Regions from separate parts of the Flavimobilis sp. BM9 genome, predicted to be linked through region 1. Evidence: predicted binding sites of a transcription regulator. Region 1 holds the regulator's gene; the other holds the start of a gene.
What was found. The regulator LexA, encoded in region 1, represses DNA repair genes until DNA is damaged. The targets are predictions, from matches to a motif close to TCGAACANNTGTTCGA.
Positions count from the first base shown of each region.

Region 2: imuA' (DnaE2-dependent mutagenesis accessory factor ImuA') is a predicted target of LexA. The motif match lies at 2,212-2,227, and genes of this name have one in related genera.

Region 1 is NZ_JBZEMO010000001.1:810,884-820,709, reverse strand. It holds gene AC4F3Q_RS03685 (spermidine synthase) at 1-349, shown strand, start outside; gene AC4F3Q_RS03680 (PAC2 family protein) at 359-1,309, opposite strand; gene AC4F3Q_RS03675 (HelD family protein) at 1,454-3,688, shown strand; gene serA (phosphoglycerate dehydrogenase) at 3,747-4,946, shown strand; gene AC4F3Q_RS03665 (DUF5302 domain-containing protein) at 5,021-5,200, opposite strand; gene nrdR (transcriptional regulator NrdR) at 5,332-5,838, opposite strand; gene AC4F3Q_RS03655 (LysM peptidoglycan-binding domain-containing protein) at 5,939-6,340, opposite strand; gene lexA (transcriptional repressor LexA) at 6,621-7,340, shown strand; gene AC4F3Q_RS03645 (L-lactate dehydrogenase) at 7,431-8,417, opposite strand; gene AC4F3Q_RS03640 (ATP-dependent DNA helicase) at 8,474-9,826, opposite strand, start outside.
Region 2 is NZ_JBZEMO010000003.1:341,562-351,387, reverse strand. It holds gene AC4F3Q_RS07610 (carboxylate-amine ligase) at 1-968, shown strand, start outside; gene AC4F3Q_RS07605 (GNAT family N-acetyltransferase) at 1,018-1,605, opposite strand; gene AC4F3Q_RS07600 (YbhB/YbcL family Raf kinase inhibitor-like protein) at 1,602-2,129, opposite strand; gene imuA' (DnaE2-dependent mutagenesis accessory factor ImuA') at 2,261-3,079, shown strand; gene AC4F3Q_RS07590 (DNA polymerase Y family protein) at 3,076-4,677, shown strand; gene AC4F3Q_RS07585 (error-prone DNA polymerase) at 4,670-8,086, shown strand; gene AC4F3Q_RS07580 (spore germination protein GerW family protein) at 8,289-8,696, shown strand; gene AC4F3Q_RS07575 (ADP-ribosylglycohydrolase family protein) at 8,736-9,826, shown strand, end outside.

The DNA of each region.
Region 1 (9,826 bases):
CGCGAACATCGCCGACCGCGCTCCCCTCACCCTGACCCGCAGCGAGGTCGCGACCGCGCTGCAAGCACGCGAGCACGTCGCTGGACGCACCGAGACACGATCACCGTGGGCCGACCTTGCGGTCGTCGCCGAGCCGGCCGTCCTCAAGGGCCGGCGCTACGGCAACCTCGTGCTCGTCGCGCTCCGCGCCGACGAGGACCTCGCGCCTCGCGACTCCTGGCTCCCCGACGTCGACCGGCCGCTCCGGGTGCTCCCCGTCCCCGCCACGCGCCTGGGTCGCGTCGACCTCGCTCAGCTCAGCGCAGGCGCGCAGGCGCTCCTCGACCCCGCTGGCGCAGAGACCGACTGAGCGCGAGGCTCAGCGGGGCTCGGCGCCGTCGCCCTCGCCGCCGTCGGGCGCCTGCTCCGCGAGGAAGCGCTCGAACTCCGCGCCGATCTCCTCCGCCGTCGGGATCGCCACGGGCTCCGCCAGCAGGCTGGTGCGCCCCACGCCCTCGACGTACGCGTCGTACTGCCGCTCGAGCGCATGGACCACGCTCTGGATCTCATCGGACTCTGCGGCCTGGCGGCCGATCTCCTCGAGCGACTCGGTCGCCGCGTCCTCGAGCGCCTCAGCGTCGAGGTCGAGCCCCGTGGCCACCTCGACGCGACGGAGAGCCGCGAGCGCCGCGGGCGCGAACTGCCCCTGCGCGAGGTAGTGCGGCACGTGCACGGCGAAGCTCATCGCGTCGGTGCCCGCCTCGCCCAGCCGCCGCTCGAGCAGCGCCCCGAACCCGGCGGGCACGGAGACCCGCCCGAAGATCCGCGGCTGCACGCCGGTCAGCTCAGGACGGGTCGCGCTCGTCGTCGCACCGACGGGCCGCGTGTGCGGAACCGCCATCGGGATGCCGTGGACCCCGACCGCGAGACTCACGCCGAACTGGTCGACGAGCCCCTGCACCGCCGCCGCCACACGCTCCCACTGCAGGTCAGGCTCACGACCGTGCATCAGGAGGAACCCCGTGCCCTCCGCGTCCTTCACCAGGTCGATCACGAGCCGCGGCTCGTCGTAGTCGGCCCAGTGGTCCTCGTCGAAGATCATCACCGGGCGCCGCGCACGGTAGCTCAGCAGCTGGTCGACGTCGAACGTCACGAGCCGGCGCGCCTCGAGCCGGTCGCGCAGGTGGTCCGACGTGAGCTCGCCGGTGCTCCCCGCGTCGACGAACCCGTCGAGCAGGTGGATGAGGACAGGCCCGTCTGCGCCGGGAGCGCTCGCCAGGCTGGCAGCGACGTCAGCGTCGAGGTGGTAGATGTCCTGCGGGTCGAGCACCGGCTCCTCCTGGGGTGTCGTCGGCTGGGCCCGCTCGTGCGGGCCGCACACGTTGCAACGACGCTCCGCCCCGGTTGATTCCCGAGGCCGTGCGTCCGCCATAATGGTTGGCCGTGGCCGACGAGGAGAGCACGAGGTGACCAGGTGACGGTCGACGACGGTCGGTCAGGAACGGCGGCTCGTCCGCCCGAGGTGCTCAAGGAGCAGGAGGTCGTCGACGGGCTGTACGCCCGGCTCGACGAGCTCCGTTCGCGCGCCCGCGCGCGGCTCGGTCAGGTGCGCCGCTCAGGACCGTCGGGCTCCCCGCAGAACAGGTCCGAGCGCGACGCGTTCGCGACGCTCTACGAGGACCGCCTCGCGCAGCTCGAGGCGGTCGAGGACCGCCTCGTCTTCGGCAGGCTCGACCTGGCGGACGGCGGCGACCGCTATGTCGGCCGCATCGGGCTGAGCGACGAGGCGCACGCCTCCCTGCTGACGGACTGGCGTGCTCCAGCAGCCCAGGCGTTCTACCGCGCGACGAGCGCCCAGCCCGACGGTGTGCTGCGCCGTCGGCACCTCGTCACCCGGGGCCGCGCGGTCCTCTCGGTCGAGGACGAGATCCTCGACCTCGACTCGATCGACGAGCAGGACACCACCCACCTGTCCGGCGAGGGTGCGCTCGTCGCCGCGATGGCAGCCGGGCGCACGGCGCGCATGTCGGACATCGTCGCGACGATCCAGGCCGAGCAGGACCGCATCATCCGCTCCGCGCTCGAGGGCGCGCTCGTGGTCCAGGGCGGCCCCGGCACCGGCAAGACCGCGGTCGCCCTGCACCGCGCCGCCTACCTCCTCTACGCGCACCGGCGGGTGCTCGAGCGCTCCGGGGTGCTCCTCGTGGGACCGAGCGAGGACTTCCTCGGGTACATCGACCAGGTCCTGCCCTCGCTCGGCGAGACGGGCGTCGTGTCGACGACGATCGGCTCGCTCCTCCCGGGCATCCGGGCGACCGCGGTCGAGGGCGACGTCGCGGCACGCCTCAAGGGAGACCTGGGCTTCGCGCGGTCGGTCGCGCGCGCCGTGCGCGCCCGGCAGCGCGTCCCGCAGGCGGACGTCCACCTGGAGCTCGACGGCGTCCCGCTCGTCATCCGTTGCGGCGACGTCGAGCAGGCGATCGACCGCGCGCGCCGCACGCGCAAGCCGCACAACCTCGCACGGCCGGTCTTCGTCAAGGACGTCCTCAAGCGGCTGGTCGCGCAGTACGCCGAGCACGTCGGGACGGATCTCGAGCCCGAGGAGCGGGCGATCGTCCTCGAGGACCTGCGCTCGCACCGCGACGTGCGCGTGACCCTCAACCTCGCGTGGTTCCCGATCACTCCGCAGCGCCTGATCGAAGACCTGTGGGTCAAGCCGCACCGCCTCGAGGAGGCGGCACCGCACCTGAGCGCGGAGCAGCGCGCGGCGCTGCGTCGCGAGCCCGGCGCACCGTGGACGGATGCGGACATCCCTCTGCTCGACGAGGCGGCCGAGCTGCTCGGGGAGGACGACGAGGCGGCACGCGTGCAGGCTCGCGCGGACGCGGAGCAGCGCAAGCGCGACGTCGAGTACGCCCAGCAGGTCCTGTCCCGGTCCGACGCAGGCGCGCTCGTCTCCGCCGAGATGCTCGCCGACCGCTTCTCGTCAGGCGGCACGACGCTCACGACGGCGGAGCGTGCGGCGTCCGACAGGTCGTGGACCTACGGTCACGTGATCGTCGACGAGGCGCAGGAGCTCTCGGCGATGGCATGGCGGATGCTCTTGCGGCGCTGCCCCACGCAGTCGATGACGATCGTCGGCGACGTCGCCCAGACGTCGAGCAGCGCGGGCACCCGCTCGTGGGCGTCGATGTTCTCGCAGGTGCTGCGTCCGGGCTGGCGGCTCGAGGAGCTCACGGTCAACTACCGGACGCCGTCGGCGATCGCAGAGGCGGCACAGCGCGCCGCGGTCGCGGCGCGCCTGCCCGTCTCGCAGGTGACGTCGGCCCGGGAGGTGCCCGAGGCGCTGCACGCGGTCGCGCTCGTCGACGGCGACCGTCAGCTGCGCGCGCTCGTGGCCGATGCCCTCGAGCGGCACGTCCGCGAGGACGGCACGGGGCGCGTCGCCGTCCTGGCGACGTCCGAGCGGGCGGACCGGCTGTGCTCGGTCCTGGCGGGGGCCGCCGACGGCGTGCTCACCACCGCGCAGGACGCGCTCGTCGTCCTCGACGTCCGCAGCGCCAAGGGCCTCGAGTTCGACGCGGTCGTGCTCGTCGAGCCCGACGAGCTCGCGCCGTCGGACCTCTACGTGGCGATGACGCGACCCACCCAGCGGCTCGTCCTGGTGCACTCGCGTGACCTTCCGGAGGGCACCATCCCCCAGGCGTGACGGGTCCAGCGGCTGGACGAGTTTGTGAGCCTCCTCGCACCCAGCCGATACTGGCCGGGTGCAACGAGCCCTTCTGCTGGAGAACCTCCACCCTCTCGCCACCTCGATCCTGCAGGCGCAGGGCATCGAGGTAGTCACACGCACTGGCGCTCTCGACGAGCCTGAGCTCATCGAGGCGCTCGACGGCGTGCACATCCTGGGCATCAGGTCCAAGACCACCGTCTCGCAGCGCGTGATCGAGTCCGCGCCCGACCTGATGGCGATCGGTGCGTTCTGCATCGGCACCAACCAGATCGACCTGGCCACCGCCGCGCGCCACGGCGTCGCGGCGTTCAACGCGCCCTTCTCGAACACCCGCTCGGTCGTCGAGATCGCGATCGCCGACATCATCGCGCTCACGCGGCGCCTGACGGTGTTCAACGACGAGATGCACGCTGGCACGTGGAACAAGTCGGCTGTCGGCGCGCACGAGATCCGCGGCCGCACGCTCGGCATCGTCGGCTACGGCAACATCGGCACCCAGCTGTCGGTCCTCGCCGAGAACCTCGGCATGTCCGTCGTCTTCTACGACACGGCGGAGAAGCTTGCGCTCGGGAACGCGCGCCGCATGGAGTCGCTCGACGAGCTGCTGGAGATCGCGGACATCGTCACGCTCCACGTCGACGGCCGCGCGGGCAACGCCGGCATGTTCGGTGCGGAGCAGGTCGCCAAGATGAGGCCGGGTGCGGTGTTCCTCAACCTGTCCCGCGGCTTCGTGGTGGACTACGGCGCGCTGCGCGACGCGATCTTGTCGGGTCACGTGGCGGGTGCTGCGGTCGACGTCTTCCCGACGGAACCCAAGCGCAAGGGGGACCCCTTCGCGTCGGAGCTCCAGGGTCTGCCGAACGTCATCCTCACGCCGCACACCGGCGGTTCGACCGAGGAGGCGCAGGAGGCGATCGGTCAGTTCGTCGCGACGAAGATCCGCGACTACCTGACGACGGGCTCGACGACGCTGAGCGTCAACCTGCCGAACCTGGCGCTCGAGCACGGGGACGGCGTCAACCGCCTCGCGTACCTCCACCGCAACGTCCCCGGTGTGCTCGCTCGGGTCAACCAGATCCTCGCGACTCACGACGTCAACATCGAGGGTCAGCTCCTCGCGACGCGCGGCGATCTCGGCTACGTGGTCACGGACGCCGAGGGCAGCATCCCCGCCGAGGTGCTCGACGAGCTCGGGGCGCTGGACGCGACGATCCGGCTCCTGCAGGTGGGCTGACCAGACGACCGACACGAGAGGGGCGCCCGGGACGATGTCCCAGGCGCCCCTCTCGTGTCGTCTGTGCGAAAGCGTCAGCCGGACTTGCGGCGGAAGGTGCGCTGCGTCGGCCCGCTCGTCTCGGAGCCGTGGACCGCGCCCGTGTTCTGCTCGTTGTCACCGCCGGGGTGCTTGCCGGCGCTCTTGCGCTCGAGTGCCTCGCGGAACTTGTCCTTCACGTCCTGCGGCACTGCCTGGCGCTTGTCGTCCGTCATGCCTCACCTCCGAGTGTGTCGACGGGCCGCCATCTGCGGCGCCTGCCCTCCAGCCTGCCCTGAACGCGGCGGAGGTGCCAGGACAAAACACGGACGGCGTGGCGAGAGGCCACGCACGACCGGCCGAGGCCCTACTCGGCGTCCTGGACCGAGTCGGTGTCGACGACCTCTCCGTCGAGCGCGTCGGCGTTCTCGCGGTCAGCCCGCAACGCGGTGATGGCCGACTCGAAGTCCTCGAGCGAGCTGAAGTCCTGATAGACGCTCGCGAACCGGAGGTAGGCGACCTCGTCGAGCTCGCGCAGCGGCCCGAGGATCGACAACCCGATCTCGTTCGCGTCGATCTCGGCACTGCCGGAACCGCGGATGGAGTCCTCGACGCGCTGCGCGAGGATGGCGAGGTCGTCGTCGCTCACAGGACGCCCCTGGCAGGCTTTGCGCACGCCGTTGGAGACCTTCTCGCGACTGAACGGCTCGGTCGCACCCGAACGCTTGACGACCGTCAGGCTCGACGTCTCGATCGTGGAGAAACGCTTCTGGCAGGCCGTGCACTGGCGCCTGCGTCGGATGGAGAGGCCGTCGTCCGAGGTGCGGGAATCGATCACTCGCGAATCCTGATTCCGGCAGAACGGGCAGTGCATCACAGTCCTTCGCGACGATCGGGGCGTACTCTCCCGCCGAATCTAGGTGGCGCACCCCGACGAAGCAAGGCAAACCGCCGCGCGCGCGGAAGCGACCTGATCAGGGCAGGACAGGCACGACGAGCTGCTGACCGACCGACAGCTGGCTGCCAGCGAGGTCGTTGAGCTCCATCAGGTCGTCCATGACGTCCCTGACGTCCTCACCCACCGGCGTCGCCGCAGACGCGATCTGCCACAGCGACTCCCCCGACGCGACCGTGTGGACGGTGACCTCCTGAGGTGCCGACGGGGCGTCCGCGTCGGCGACCGACGCGAACAGCACGGCCCCCAGCGCGACGACGAGGAGCGCGAGCAGGGAGAGCACGACCCGGCCACGCCGGGTCAGCCGCAGAGGCGCCTCGACCTGGGGTGCACGCGCGACGGAGACCCGCTGCACCCGCGGGCGCAGCTCGACGACGACACCGGTTCGTGCGCCCGGCCCTGCGACCACCATGCTGCTCATCTGAACTCCGCTCCCAGCGCCGCGAGACGCCTGCTCATCGACCCGAACACCTGTATGACGAACATGTGTTCTATTTCTAGCAGCGCGGGAGCCTCTTGTCGAGACACGATCGAACGGGTGTTTGAAACGAGTCCCTCGCTCCCCTACGCTGAAACAAGAGCATCACGAGCCTCTGACACTGCGGTGCGGCGGTCTGGATGCCCGCCTGACCACACGGGATGGCGACCGTCCGACGATCAGGGAGCCGAGCGTGAACGAGACCAGGACGCGAGAAGCCGACGTGAGCCCGGGTGGCGAGGTCGTCCTCGGCGAGACGTTGACACCGCGCCAGCGTGCGGTGCTCGAGTGCATCCGGCAGTCTCTCGAGGCCCGGGGCTACCCGCCCACGATGCGCGAGATCGGCGAGCGCGTCGGTCTCACGAGCCCGTCGAGCGTCAAGCACCAGCTCGAGTCGCTCGAGCGCAAAGGGTTCCTGCGGCGGGACCCGAACCGGCCCCGTGCGATGGAGATCGTGCAGGCGCACGACGCGCAGCTCGTCCCGCTCGACCGCGGCGCCACCGAGGCACCGGGCCGCCCCGCCCTGTCGCTCGTGTCGGAGGGCGCGGCCCCCGAGGACAGCAGGCCCACCCCGTCGTACGTCCCGCTCGTCGGCCGCATCGCTGCTGGCGGTCCCATCCTCGCCGACCAGGTCGTCGAGGACGTGTTCCCGCTCCCCCGTCAGCTCGTCGGCGACGGCGACCTCTTCCTCCTGACCGTCGTCGGCGACTCGATGATCGACGCCGCGATCTGCGATGGCGACCTCGTCGTCGTCCGCAGCCAGCCCGTCGCCGAGAACGGTGAGATCGTCGCCGCGATGATCGACGGCGAGGCGACCGTCAAGACGCTGCGCCGCGCGCACGACGGCGTCTGGCTCATGCCTGCCAACGCCGCCTACCAGCCCATCCCCGGGAACGACGCGACCATCCTCGGTCGGGTCGTGAGCGTGCTCCGCTCCCTCTGACCGGCGCCGGCACGCGAGCGAGCGGCCGGAGGCGCACCGCGGGCCCGGACCGACAAGGTCCGGGCCCGCGGCGCGTCCAGGTTCTGGGTGTCAGAAGCCGAACTGTCGCGCGACCGCGCGAAGCTGGTCGGCCGAGTTCTTCAGCCCGTCGTACTCAGCGTCGGAGAGCGGGATCTGCAGCGTGTCGTAGATGCCGCGGCGCCCGACGATCGACGGGACCGAGAGGCACACGTCCGTGATGCCGAAGTAGTCGTCGAGGAGCGACGACACGGGCAGGACCGAGTGCTCGTTGTTGAGGACGGCTTCGATGATCCGGGTGCCTGCGAGCCCCACGGCGTAGTTCGTCGCGCCCTTGCCCTCGATGATCCGGTAGGCGGAGTTCGCGACCTCGTGCGCGATCTGGGCGCGGACCTCGGCGGTCAACGGGCCGTGCTTGCCCGAGCGGTTCCACTCGAGCAGCGGGATCGCACCGATGGACGCGGAGTCCCACAGCGGGATCTCGGAGTCGCCGTGCTCGCCCGCGATGTACGCGTGCACGTTCTGCACCGCGACGCCGCAGTGCTCGGCGATCAGGTAGCGCAGGCGCGACGAGTCGAGCACCGTGCCCGAGCCGAACATCTGCTGCGGCGGCAGCCCCGAGATCTTGAGCGACGCATACGTCACGACGTCGACAGGGTTCGTCACCATGATGTAGACCGCGTCCGGTGCGACCTCGACGAGCGGCGGCAGGATCTTCTTCATCAGCTCGATCGTCGCCCCGGCGAGATCGATCCGGCTCTGGCCAGGCTTCTGCTTCGCCCCTGCGGTCACGACGACGACGTCCGCGTCGGCGCACACGGCGATGTCGTCCGAGCCGAGCACCTCGGCCTGAGGGACGAACTGGACGCCGTGCTGGAGGTCGAGCGCCTCGGCCTCGACCTTGGCGGCGTTGATGTCGTGCAGCGCGACGGTGCGTGCGGCACCGCGCATGAGGGCCGCATAGGCGAGCGTCGCTCCCACGGCACCCGCACCGACGACGGCGAGCTTGGTCGTGCGGCGTGCGGGCTCGAGCGACAGGTCAGGGGTGTGCGTTGACATCGGTCCTCCGGTCGTGACGTCGGCGCCGCGCGAGGGCACGCACGGCTGGTGCCAGCCTAGCCAGCCAGGCGACGCAGCGCCGCGACGACCGTGTCGTGGTCGGTCGTCGGCCACAACGGGGGCATCGACCTGGTCAGGAAGGTGCCGTAGCGCGCGGTGTGCAGGCGCGGGTCGAGTACGGCGACGACGCCACGGTCGCTCGTCGCACGCACGAGCCGTCCAGCGCCCTGCGCGAGCAGGAGCGCGGCGTGCGTCGCGGACACCTGCATGAAGCCGTTGCCCCCGGCAGCGGCGACGGCCTCGGTCCGCGCGGAGCGCACGGGGTCGTCAGGGCGCGGGAACGGGATGCGGTCGATCAGGACCAGGCTGCAGGCCGGGCCAGGGACGTCGACCCCCTGCCACAGCGAGAGCGTGCCGAAGAGGCACGCCTCCTCATCCTCGGCGAACTGCTTGACGAGCGTCGGGAGCTGGTCGTCGCCCTGGCAGAGGATCGGCACGTCGAGACGCTCCCGCATCGCCTCGGCAACGGCGTCGGCGGCCCTGCGCGACGAGAACAGCCCGAGCGTGCGCCCGCCCGCGGCCTCGATGAGCTCGGCGACGGCGTCGAGCTGTGCGTCGGTCGCGGGCTCGCGCCCGGGCGCGGGCAGGTGCTTCGCGATGTAGAGGATCCCCTGCTTGGCGTAGTCGAAGGGCGTACCGACGTCGATGCCGGACCAGCCCCGGACCGACGGTGCCGCGGAGGGCTCGACGCCGAGGGCACCCTCGCCGCGCGCGCTCGTCCCAGGCTCGGCGCCAGCAGGGCCGAGCAGCCCGAGCGACCGGGCCACCGGCTCGAACGTCCCGCCGAGGCTCAGGGTCGCGGACGTGAAGATCCCCGTGCGCTCGCTGAGCAGGTTCGTCCGCACGAGGCCGGAGACGTTGAGGGGCGCGCTGTGCAGCCGCGTGATGCCTGACGCGTCCCACCCGCCGTCGGCGGAGCTGCGCGCGCTCCACAGGACGTCGTGACCAGTCGGGTCGGCGGCCATACCTTCGGCGACCTCGAACAGGACGAGCATCGCGGCCTGGGCGATCTTGGCGCCGCCGTCGGTCGCGTCCTTCTCCCCTGCGGCTGGCTTGAGCGCGGTGACGAGCTCGCGGGCTGCGTCGCGCACGTGGGCGACGGCGGCGCGCACGCCGTCGGGCAGGCCGTGCGGGAACCGCCCCTCGGGCAGGTCCATGAGGGCGGCGCCGAGGTCGGCGGCGGCGCGGTCGAGGTCCGGGGTCGGGAGCCCTGCGTGCCGGCGCGCGAGCCGCGCGGCGGCCTCGATGGAAGCCGCGGACAGCTCGGCAGTGGACTGGCTGGTGATGCGGTCGGCGAGCTCGTGCGCCTCGTCGACGACGAGCACCGCGTGCTCGGGGAGCACGTGCGT
Region 2 (9,826 bases), on a different contig from region 1:
TCGAGCACGAGTTCATGCAGGAGCAGATCGAGACGGGGACCCGGCCGTGCCGCGACCTCGAGGACCTGGCCCGCGAGGTCCGTGCCGGCCGCGCCCGCGTCCAGCACGCGGCCGCCGCTGTCGGCGCGCACGCCGTCGCCCTCGCGACGAGCCCGGTCGACGTCGCGCCCACGACGGTCTCGAAGCTCCGGTACATGCGCGCCGCGAGCACGTTCGGCCTCACGGCGGCGGAGCAGCTGACCAGCGGTTGCCACGTGCACGTCTCCGTCGCGGACGACGACGAGGGGGTCGCGGTCCTCGACCGGATCGGCCCGTGGCTCTCGCCTCTCCTCGCGCTCAGCGCCAACTCGCCGTTCTGGCAGGGCAAGGCCAGCGGGTACGAGAGCTTCCGGTCGCAGGTGTGGTCGCGCTGGCCCACGGCTGGCCCGTCGCGCGAGTTCGGCAGCGCCCGGGCGTACCGCGACGCCGTCGCCTCGCTCGTCGCGACGGGGACGGTGCTCGACGACGCGATGATCTACTTCGACGCACGCCTCTCCCAGCGCTACCCGACCGTCGAGATCCGCGTCGCGGACGTCTGCCTCGACCCGCGGACGCCAGTGATCCTCGCGGCGCTCTCGCGCGCGCTCGTCGAGACCGCGGCGCGCGCCGCAGCCGCGGGAGAGCCCGCCCCGGGGGTGCCGACCGAGCTGTTGCGCACCGCGTCGTGGCGCGCGGGAAGGTCCGGGCTCACGGGCGACCTGCTCTCGCCGACGGACATGCGTCCACGCCCGGCGCACGACGTCGTCGGGCAGCTCGTCGCGCACGTGCGCGACGCTCTCGTCGACGCAGGCGACCTCGACCTCGTCACCGACCTGCTCGGCGAGCTGTGGTCGACGGGCAACGGCGCGCAGCGGCAGCGCGCGTGGCTCGCCGAGACGGGCGACCACGCCGAGGTCGTCGCCAGGGCGCGCGCCGTCACCCTCGAGTGAGACGGGCCACGGTCGCGTCCGTCAGTGGGTGGACGTCAGCGCGTGGACGTCAGGACACGACCGTGCGGCACATGACGAAGTCGTCGTGCGTCTGGGTGCCGACCACCATGTGCTTCGTGCCCACCACCGCGAAACCGTTCTTCGCGTAGAACCGCTGGGCGCGCTCGTTCTGCTGGTTGACCCCGAGCCACACCGAACGGACGCCGCGGGCCGCCGCCTCCGCGACGACGGCCTCGACGAGAGCCGCCGCCGCCCCCGTCCCGTGCGCGTCCGGGTGCGCGTAGCACTTGCTCAGCAGCACGGTCGGGGTCGCGACCGGGACGTCTGTCGGGGGAGGCGGCTCGGCCCACACGAGCAGCGCGTACGCGATGAGCGGCAGGCGTTCGGCGTCGTGCCGGCCGTCGAAGCCCTGCTCGGCGCCGGGCTCCGCGACGAGGAGCGTCGTCAGCGGGGACAGCAGGTGCTCGGCGAAGTGGTCCGCCGTCAGGTTGTTGCTGCAGAAGTCCTCGACGTCGCGCGGGTCGATCCCGGGCGGGCACGCGAGCGGGAACGTCAGCTGCGCGAGCTCCGCAAGAGCGTCGGCGTCCGCGAGCACCGCGCGCCGGACCCGGGCGACCGGGACCTGCAGGTCGGTCATCGTGCGAACGTCGGGGTGAGCACGGCGCGCGCGATCGTGTGGAACAGCGCCGTGAACGCGACCTTCGTCGGGCTGTCCTCAGGGTCGAGGCCCAACGTGTCCACGTCGAGCGCGTGCACCGCGAACGCGTACCGGTGCGGGCGGTCGCCGGCGGGCGGCGCAGCGCCCTCGTAGCCGAACGTGCCGCCGTCGGCGCGGACGTGGAAGGCGGCGCCCGAGAGCATCAGGTCGCTCTCGCCGTCGCCCTGCTCGAGCGAGGTCGTGGTCGCCGGGAGGTCGACGACGGTCCAGTGCCAGTAGCCCGCAGGGGTCGGGGCGTCCGGGTCGAAGCACGAGACGACGAACGACTGGGTCTGCGCCGGGAAGCCGCTCCACTCGAGGTGGGGCGACGTGTTCCCGCCGTCAGCGGTGTGCAGCAGGGGCAGCGTGCCGCTGTCGACCATGTCCTCGCTCGTCACGGAGAAGGACGGGACGGGCGGCAGCGAGGCGTACGGGTCGGGTGCAACGGGTCGCGTGAGGTCCATGCCCCCATCATGAGCCCTCGTCGGGCCCGGCGAGGTGCGACAGGCCTCGCCGGTTCAGCGGTGTCAGCCGTGCCGCGTATAATCGAACATGTGTTCGACAGTGTGGCGATGGTCCGGGAAGGTGGTGCGCGATGAGCGCGCAGGCGATGGCGGTACCGGACCTCGGGCGCGCGGAGCGGGCGCTCGCGGCGCTGCGCCAGGCAGAGCATCGCACAGGGGCGCGACGCGTCGAGATGCCGGACCGTGCGGCCGCCCTGCTCGGCGTCCGCACGCGTGAGCGTCCCGCGCTGCCCGTCCCGCACGAGCTCTCCGACCTGCTCCCGCACGGGCTGACCCGGGGCAGCGTCACCGAGGTCACCGGCTCGCTCGCGCTCGTCCTCGCGCTGCTCGCCGAGGCGTGCGGCCGCGTCGACGAGCTGGGTGAGGAGCCGTGGGCCGCCGTCGTCGGGCATCCCCGGGTGGGGCTGCTCGCGGCGGCGCACCTCGGCGTCCCCCTCGACAGGCTCGTCCTCGTCCCCGAGCCGGGCGACGGCGCCGCTGCGGCGGTGGCTGCGCTCGTCGACGGCATGGATGTCGTCGTGCTCGGCGACCTCCCGCTCCTCGACGCCGACCGGCGGCGCCTGACGGCGCGCGCTCGTGAGCGCGGCACCGTCCTGCTCAGCACCGCGCCGTGGCGCGGGGCGGGCGCGGTGCTCCGCGCGACCGGGGTCCGGTGGCGTGGGCTCGGTCAGGGGACAGGCCGGCTCGTCGCCCGCGAGCTCACGGTCGAGCGCGCGGACCGTGTCCGTGCACGTATCGACGTCGTGCTGCCGTTCGGGGAGCAGCCCGGCGTGACCCCTCGCGCCACGCCTCGCGACGCTGCGCCGCACGTCCCGGCGACTGCACCGCAGACCTCACCGGCCGCCGTCGCGGTCGCGGTCGCGCAGCCTGCGCTGAGGCTCGTCGGATGAGCACCCGCACCACGGCCGTGTGGGTGCCCGACTGGCCGGTCGTCGCCGCCGCGACCGCGGCGGACGTCCCCGCGCACCTGCCCGTCGCGGTGCAGGACGCCCGCGCGGTCGTCGCGGTGGGTGCTGTCGCCCGGCGCTCAGGCGTCCGCCGCGGAATGCGTCGGCGTCAGGCGCAGGAGGCATGCCCCGGGCTCGTCCTCCTGCCCGTCGACGAGCTGCGGGACGCCCGTTTCTTCGAGCCCGTCGCGGTCGCCGTCGAGCGTGTCGTCGCGGGCCTCGAGGTCGCACGCCCCGGGCTGCTCCTCATGCCCGCGAGCGGGGCGGCCCAGTTCCACGGTTCGGAGGAGGAGCTTGCCGCCGCGATCGTCACGCACGTCGCGGACGCGACCGGGCACGAGTGCCAGGTCGGCGTCGCCGACGGCATCCTCGCGGCGGTCCTCGCCGCACGCGAGAGCCGGGTCGTCCCGGCAGGGGAGAGCCGTGCCTACCTCGCTCCGCGGTCCTTGGGCGACGTCGTGCACGTCGCGATGAGCCGCGACCGCGTCACCCAGGTCCGCGACCTCGTCGACCTGTGGAACAGGCTCGGGCTGCGCCGCGCGAAGGACCTCACCGCGCTCGACCTCGCCGACGTCGCCTCCCGTTTCGGGGAACCCGGCGTGTGGGCGCACCGCCTCCTCGACGGGGACGACCTCCGCCCGCCCGCGCGCCGCAGGCCTGAGGACGACGTCGAGGCGTCGTGCGAGCTCGACCCGCCGGCGCACCGCGTCGACACCGCAGCCTTCGCCGCGCGCCGGCTCGCCGAGCAGCTGTACGCCGACCTGGTCGACCGCTCGGCGTCCTGCACCCGGCTGCGCATCTCCGCCCGGACCGAGGACGGGCGCGAGCACGTGCGGACGTGGCGGACCGACGCCGCCGCGCTCGGCGGCCTCACCGTCGGCCGTCTCACCGACCGCGTCCGCTGGCAGCTCGAGGGCTGGCTCGCCGAGGGGGGACGCACCGAGTCGGCTGACGGCGGACTCGTCCGGCTCGTGCTGACCGCCGAGGACCTCGTCGACGTGGGCACCCAGCAGGGCGGCCTGTGGGGTGGCGCCGAAGGCGCGCACCTGCGGGCAGCCCGAGCGCTCGAGCGCGTCCAAGGGCTCCTCGGCGCGCGGTCGGTGCTGTCCGTGCGTCTCCAGGGCGGACGCGGCCCGCGCGACCAGGTGCACCTGGTGCCCTGGGGCGAGGAGGACCCGGTCCGCCGCGACACCACCGCGCCCTGGCCGGGACGGCTACCGGACCCGCCCCCGAGCGAGGTGCTCCCCGAGAAGGCCCCGGTGCGGCTCCTCGGCCCCGCGCGGGAACCGGTGCTCGTCGACCGCCGGCTCATGATGAGCGCCGCCCCGACCATGCTCGCCCCGCCGCCGGGCGAGGACGGCACGGCGGCCGCCGTGCGCGCCTGGGCAGGCCCCTGGCCGCTCGCGCAGCGCTGGTGGCGCGAGGACGCAGAACGCAGCGTCTACCTGCAGGTCCTCGTCGAGGAGCCCGCCGGGACGAGCCGCGCCCTCCTCCTGTCCAGCTCGCGCGGGAGCTGGTACGTCGAGGCGAGCTATGACTGACCACGTCCCTTACGCCGAGCTGCACGCCCACTCGGCGTTCAGCTTCCTCGACGGCGCGAGCCAGCCCGAGGAGCTCGTCGCCGAGGCGGTCCGGCTCGGCCTCGACGCGCTCGCACTGACCGACCACGACGGGCTGTACGGCGTCGTCCGCTTCGCCGAGGCTGCTCGCCGCGCCGACCTGGCCACCGTGTTCGGTGCCGAGCTGCACCTGCCCACCCCCGAGGACCTCCTGCGCGGCAGCGACGAGCCCGAGGAACCGACCGGGACCCCGGACCCGCGCGCGACCCACCTGCTCGTGCTGGCCCGCGGCCCCCGCGGGTACCGCTCGCTGTCCGCCGCGATCGCCGACGCGCACCTCGCGGGCGGGCGCAAGGGCGTGCCCCGCTTCGACCTCGAGGACCTCGCCGCACGCGCCGACGGCGACTGGCTCGTGCTCACCGGCTGCCGCAAGGGATCGGTGCGCCAGGCGCTGCGCGGCGACGGGTGCCCCCGGCCGGCCCACTCGCCAGCCCGCCTCCCGGGCGGCAGGCGTCGCCCCGTCCCGTGCCCGGTGCACGGCACCGAGCCCTGCACCGCCGCCCGGACCCGGGACGCGCGCCGCGAGCTCGACCGGCTCGTCGACCTCTTCGGCCCGGGCAACGTGGCGGTCGAGATCACCGACGGCGGCGACCCGTACGACGGCGAGCGCAACACGGCCCTCGCAGATCTCGCCGCAGCCGCCGGTCTGCCGCTCGTCGCGACGGGCAACGTCCACCACGCCCGGCCGCAGGACGGCGAGCTCGCCGCAGCCCTCGCCGCGGTCCGGGCCCGCCGGTCGCTCGACGACATGGACGGGTGGCTCCCCGGGGCGGCGACCGCCCACCTCAGGTCAGGTGCCGAGATGCTCGTCCGGCACCGAGCGCACCCCGAGGCGGTCGCCACGGCTGCGCAGCTCGCCGCAGAGTGCGCGTTCGACCTGCACCTCGTCGCCCCCAGCCTGCCGCCGTATCCCGTGCCCGAGGGGCACGACGAAGCGTCCTGGCTGCGCGAGCTGGTGCAGGTCGGTGCACGTGAGCGGTACGGGCCGCCCGAGGACGAGAACGTCGCGGGGGCGTGGGCGCAGATCCACCACGAGCTCGACATCATCGAGACGCTCGGGTTCCCCGGCTACTTCCTCATCGTCTATGACATCGTCGAGTTCTGCCGTCGCCACGGCATCCTCGCGCAGGGCCGCGGGTCGGCCGCGAACTCGGCCGTCTGCTACGCCCTCGGTATCACCGCCGTCGACGCCGTGCGCCACGGCCTGCTCTTCGAGCGCTTCCTCGCACCGGAGCGTGACGGCCCGCCCGACATCGACGTCGACATCGAGTCCGCGCGCCGCGAGGAGGTCATCCAGCACGTCTACGAGAGGTTCGACCGCCGTCACGCCGCCCAGGTCGCCAACGTGATCTCCTACCGCCCCAAGTCCGCGGTGCGCGACGCTGCCCGCGCGCTGGGGTACGACGTCGGCCAGCAGGACGCCTGGAGCAAGGGGATCGAACGATGGGGCTCCCTGCGGGGCACCGAGCCGGACAGCCCGTGGTGGACCGTCTCCCGTGCGGGAGCGGTCGCCGCGCAGCCCGTCGCACAGCCCCGGCTGAGCGAGGACGGCCGCGACGTCGTGCCCGAGCACAGGCCGCCGTCCCTCCAGGAAGAGGGCAAGGTCCCCGAGCCCGTCATCGACCTCGCGGAGAAGATGCTGCGCCTGCCCCGGCACCTCGGCATCCACTCGGGCGGCATGGTCCTGTGCGACCGGCCCGTCGTCGAGGTGTGCCCGGTGGAGTGGGCCCGCATGCCCGGACGGACCGTGCTGCAGTGGGACAAGGACGACTGCGCCGACGCAGGCCTCGTGAAGTTCGACCTCCTCGGGCTCGGCATGCTCACCGCGCTGCGCATCGCGTTCGAGCACGTCCACGAGCACGAGGGTGTCGAGCTCACGCTGCACGGCCTGCCCCCCGAGGACCCAGGCGTGTACGAGCTGCTGTGCGCCGCCGACACGATCGGCGTGTTCCAGGTCGAGTCGCGCGCCCAGATGGCGACCCTGCCGCGCCTGCGGCCGCGCACCTTCTACGACATCGTGATCGAGGTCGCGCTCATCCGCCCCGGACCGATCCAGGGCCAGTCCGTGCACCCGTACATCGAGCGTGCCCGCGGCAGGCAGCCGGTCACCTACCTCCACCCGCGCCTCGAGAAGTCCCTCGCCAAGACGCTCGGCGTCCCGCTCTTCCAGGAGCAGCTCATGCAGATGGCGATCGACGTCGCGGACTTCACCCCCGCCGAGGCCGACCAGCTGCGGCGTGCGATGGGGTCCAAGCGCTCGACCGAGCGCATGGAGGCGCTCCACGCCCGCCTCATCGACGGGATGGCGGCGAACGGCGTCGAGAACGACGTCGCGGAGCAGATCTTCGACAAGCTCAAGGGCTTCGCGGACTTCGGCTTCCCCGAGTCGCACGCCTACTCGTTCGCCTACCTCGTGTACGCGAGCGCGTGGCTCAAGGTGCACCACCCCGCCGCCTTCTACGCGGGCCTGCTCGCTGCGCAGCCCATGGGCTTCTACTCGCCGCAGACGCTCGTCGCCGACGCCCGCCGCCACGGTGTGACGGTCCTGCGGCCCGACGTCCAGCTCTCCGGCGTGCAGCCCGTCCTCGAACCGCTGCCCGGAGGCGACGTTGCAGCCAGGCCGCGCCGCGACCTCGCGGTGCGGCTCGGGCTCGGGGGCATCCGCGGCGTCCGGGACACCGTGGCCGAGCGGATCCTCGCCGCACGTGCCGACGGTCCGTTCGTCAGCCTGCGCGACCTCGCCCGCCGTGTGGACCTGACCGTCGCCCACCTCGAGGCGCTCGCGACCGCAGGAGCCCTCGACTGCTTCACCGGCGCCCGGCGTCCCGCCCTGTGGGCCGCCGCCGCGCTCGCCCAGGAAGGCCCCGACACGCTCCCAGGCGTGAGCGTCGGCGTCGAGGCGCCCACCCTGCCCGGGATGGACGACGTCGAGACGTCCGTCGCGGACGTCTGGGCGACCGGCATCTCGCCCGAGTCCTACCCGACGCAGTTCGTGCGCGACGGCCTCGACGCGGCAGGGGTGCTCACCGTCGCGAAGGCGACCGTCCACGAGGCCGAACGGCGGGTCGCCGTCGCTGGTGTCGTCACCCACCGCCAACGCCCCGGAACCGCACGTGGCGTCACCTTCATCTCGCTCGAGGACGAGACCGGCCTCCTCAACGTGGTGTGCAGCCCCGGGCTGTGGTCACGTTTCCGGCAGGTCGCCCGGACGAGCGCCGCTCTCGTGGTGCGCGGCCGGCTCGAGCGTGCCGACGGCGCGACCAACCTCGTCGCCGAGCACCTCGCGCCGCTCTCCCTCCAGGTACCGACCAGGTCGCGCGACTTCCAGTGAACCGGCGTGCCGAGGCCCGCGTGCGGGGCGACGATGAGAGAGGTCCTGCACGGATCACGGAGCCGGGACGACCGAGGGGTCGTCCCGGCCTCGTGCTGTCCGTCCCCGCTCCTCTCTGCGCAGCGGGGACGGACGCTCGTCGACCTGCGGGCTCGGTTGCGTCAGGATGAAGGGGTCGACATACACCCTGGAGGGCGATCTCGTGAACATCACCGACCATGCGAGCCTCGCGGTCGAGGCCGCGCGCGACGCCCTCACCGTCCGCCGGGCGTTCGGAGAGCCCTACGAGGTGGACGGCGCGACGGTGATCCCGGTCGCGAGGGTGGTCGGCGGTGGGGGCCACGGCTTCGGCACGGGGTCGACACCCGACCTCGTGCGCGCGGCGCAGGTGTCGGACGACGGCGCCACGGCCAGCTCGAGCGTTGCGGAGGCGTCAGGGGGCGGCGGAGGGTTCGGCGTGCGCGTCCGCCCCGTCGGTGCGTACGTCGTCTCGGGTGGCACGGTCACCTGGCGACCCGCGCTCGACCTCAATCGCGTGATCCTCGGCGGTCAGCTGGTCGGTGTCGTCGTCGCGCTCGCGGCGATCAGCGCCCTGCGTCGCAGCCGGTGACGACCATGGGAGCGTCGCAGAAGTGAGCGCGGGAGCGGCGTGCTGAGGGAGCTGCGGCTCGGTCTCGTCTCTCGGCTGAGCCGTGGCCGGCGGCGCGACGAGGCAGCGGACCAGGACGTGCCTGCCACGTCGCAGGACGGCGCCCCGGTGGCCGGGGTCGACGACGGCCTCGTCGACCTCGCGCCGGGCGAGGCTGTCGACGACGACGGCCCGGTCGACCTCGCCCCACCGCCTCCCGTCCCGGCGCTGACGGGCGCGCAGGTGCGCCGCGCGGTGGGCGCGGTCGTCGCGGCGTCGGCCGGTGACGCGCTCGGGGCCGGATACGTCGGGCGGGGCCCTCTCGCGCCGACGGTCCCCGTCGTGATGCTCGCGGTGGCCGGTCAGGACCCGGGGGAGTGGACCGGGGCGACGGAGCTCGCGATCCCCGTGCTCGAGGTGCTCGCGCGCGGCGGTGACCTTCTCGACGCCCGGGAGCAGGACGCCGTCGTCCGGTCGTGGCTCGACGTGCTCCGCCGCGGCCAGCAGCTCGACCCCGCGACGACGGCGGTGCTGCGGCTCGTGTCCGACCAGCTCGACCGGTCGCCGGGGCTGCCTGCCGCGCAGTGCGCGCGCCGCAACGCCCGTCGGCGCCACGAGCGTGAGCGTGGTCCTGTGACGAGCAGCTGCTTGGTGGTGGCCGCCGTCGCGGCGCTCGGCTTCCTCGAGCCCGAGGGTGCGCCGCGTCTCACGCGGGCGGTCAAGGTGCTCGTCACGACTCTCCACGGGGGGCCTGAGGCGCTCGCGCCGGCGCTCCTGTGGGCCCACGCGACACGTGCGGCGATCCTCGACGGCCCGGGGTCGCTCGACGAGGGTCTCGCCTCGGTCCCCGGGCACCTGCGCCGCCGGTGGGAGGACCACGTGGCAGAGGCGGCAGCGGCTGCTCCGACGTTGTTCGAGAATGACGGGCTGGCTGTCGAGGCGGTCCAGGTGGCCTGGGCGGCGCTCGTGTCGACGGCGAACGGCCGGGGTGGCACGCATCTTGAGCGTGCGCTCGTCGCGGCGGTCCAGGCGGGTGGCGACACGGCGACGACGGGCTGGGTCACGGGTGTCATCGCTGGTGCTCACTACGGTGTGACGGCGGTCCCGGGCGC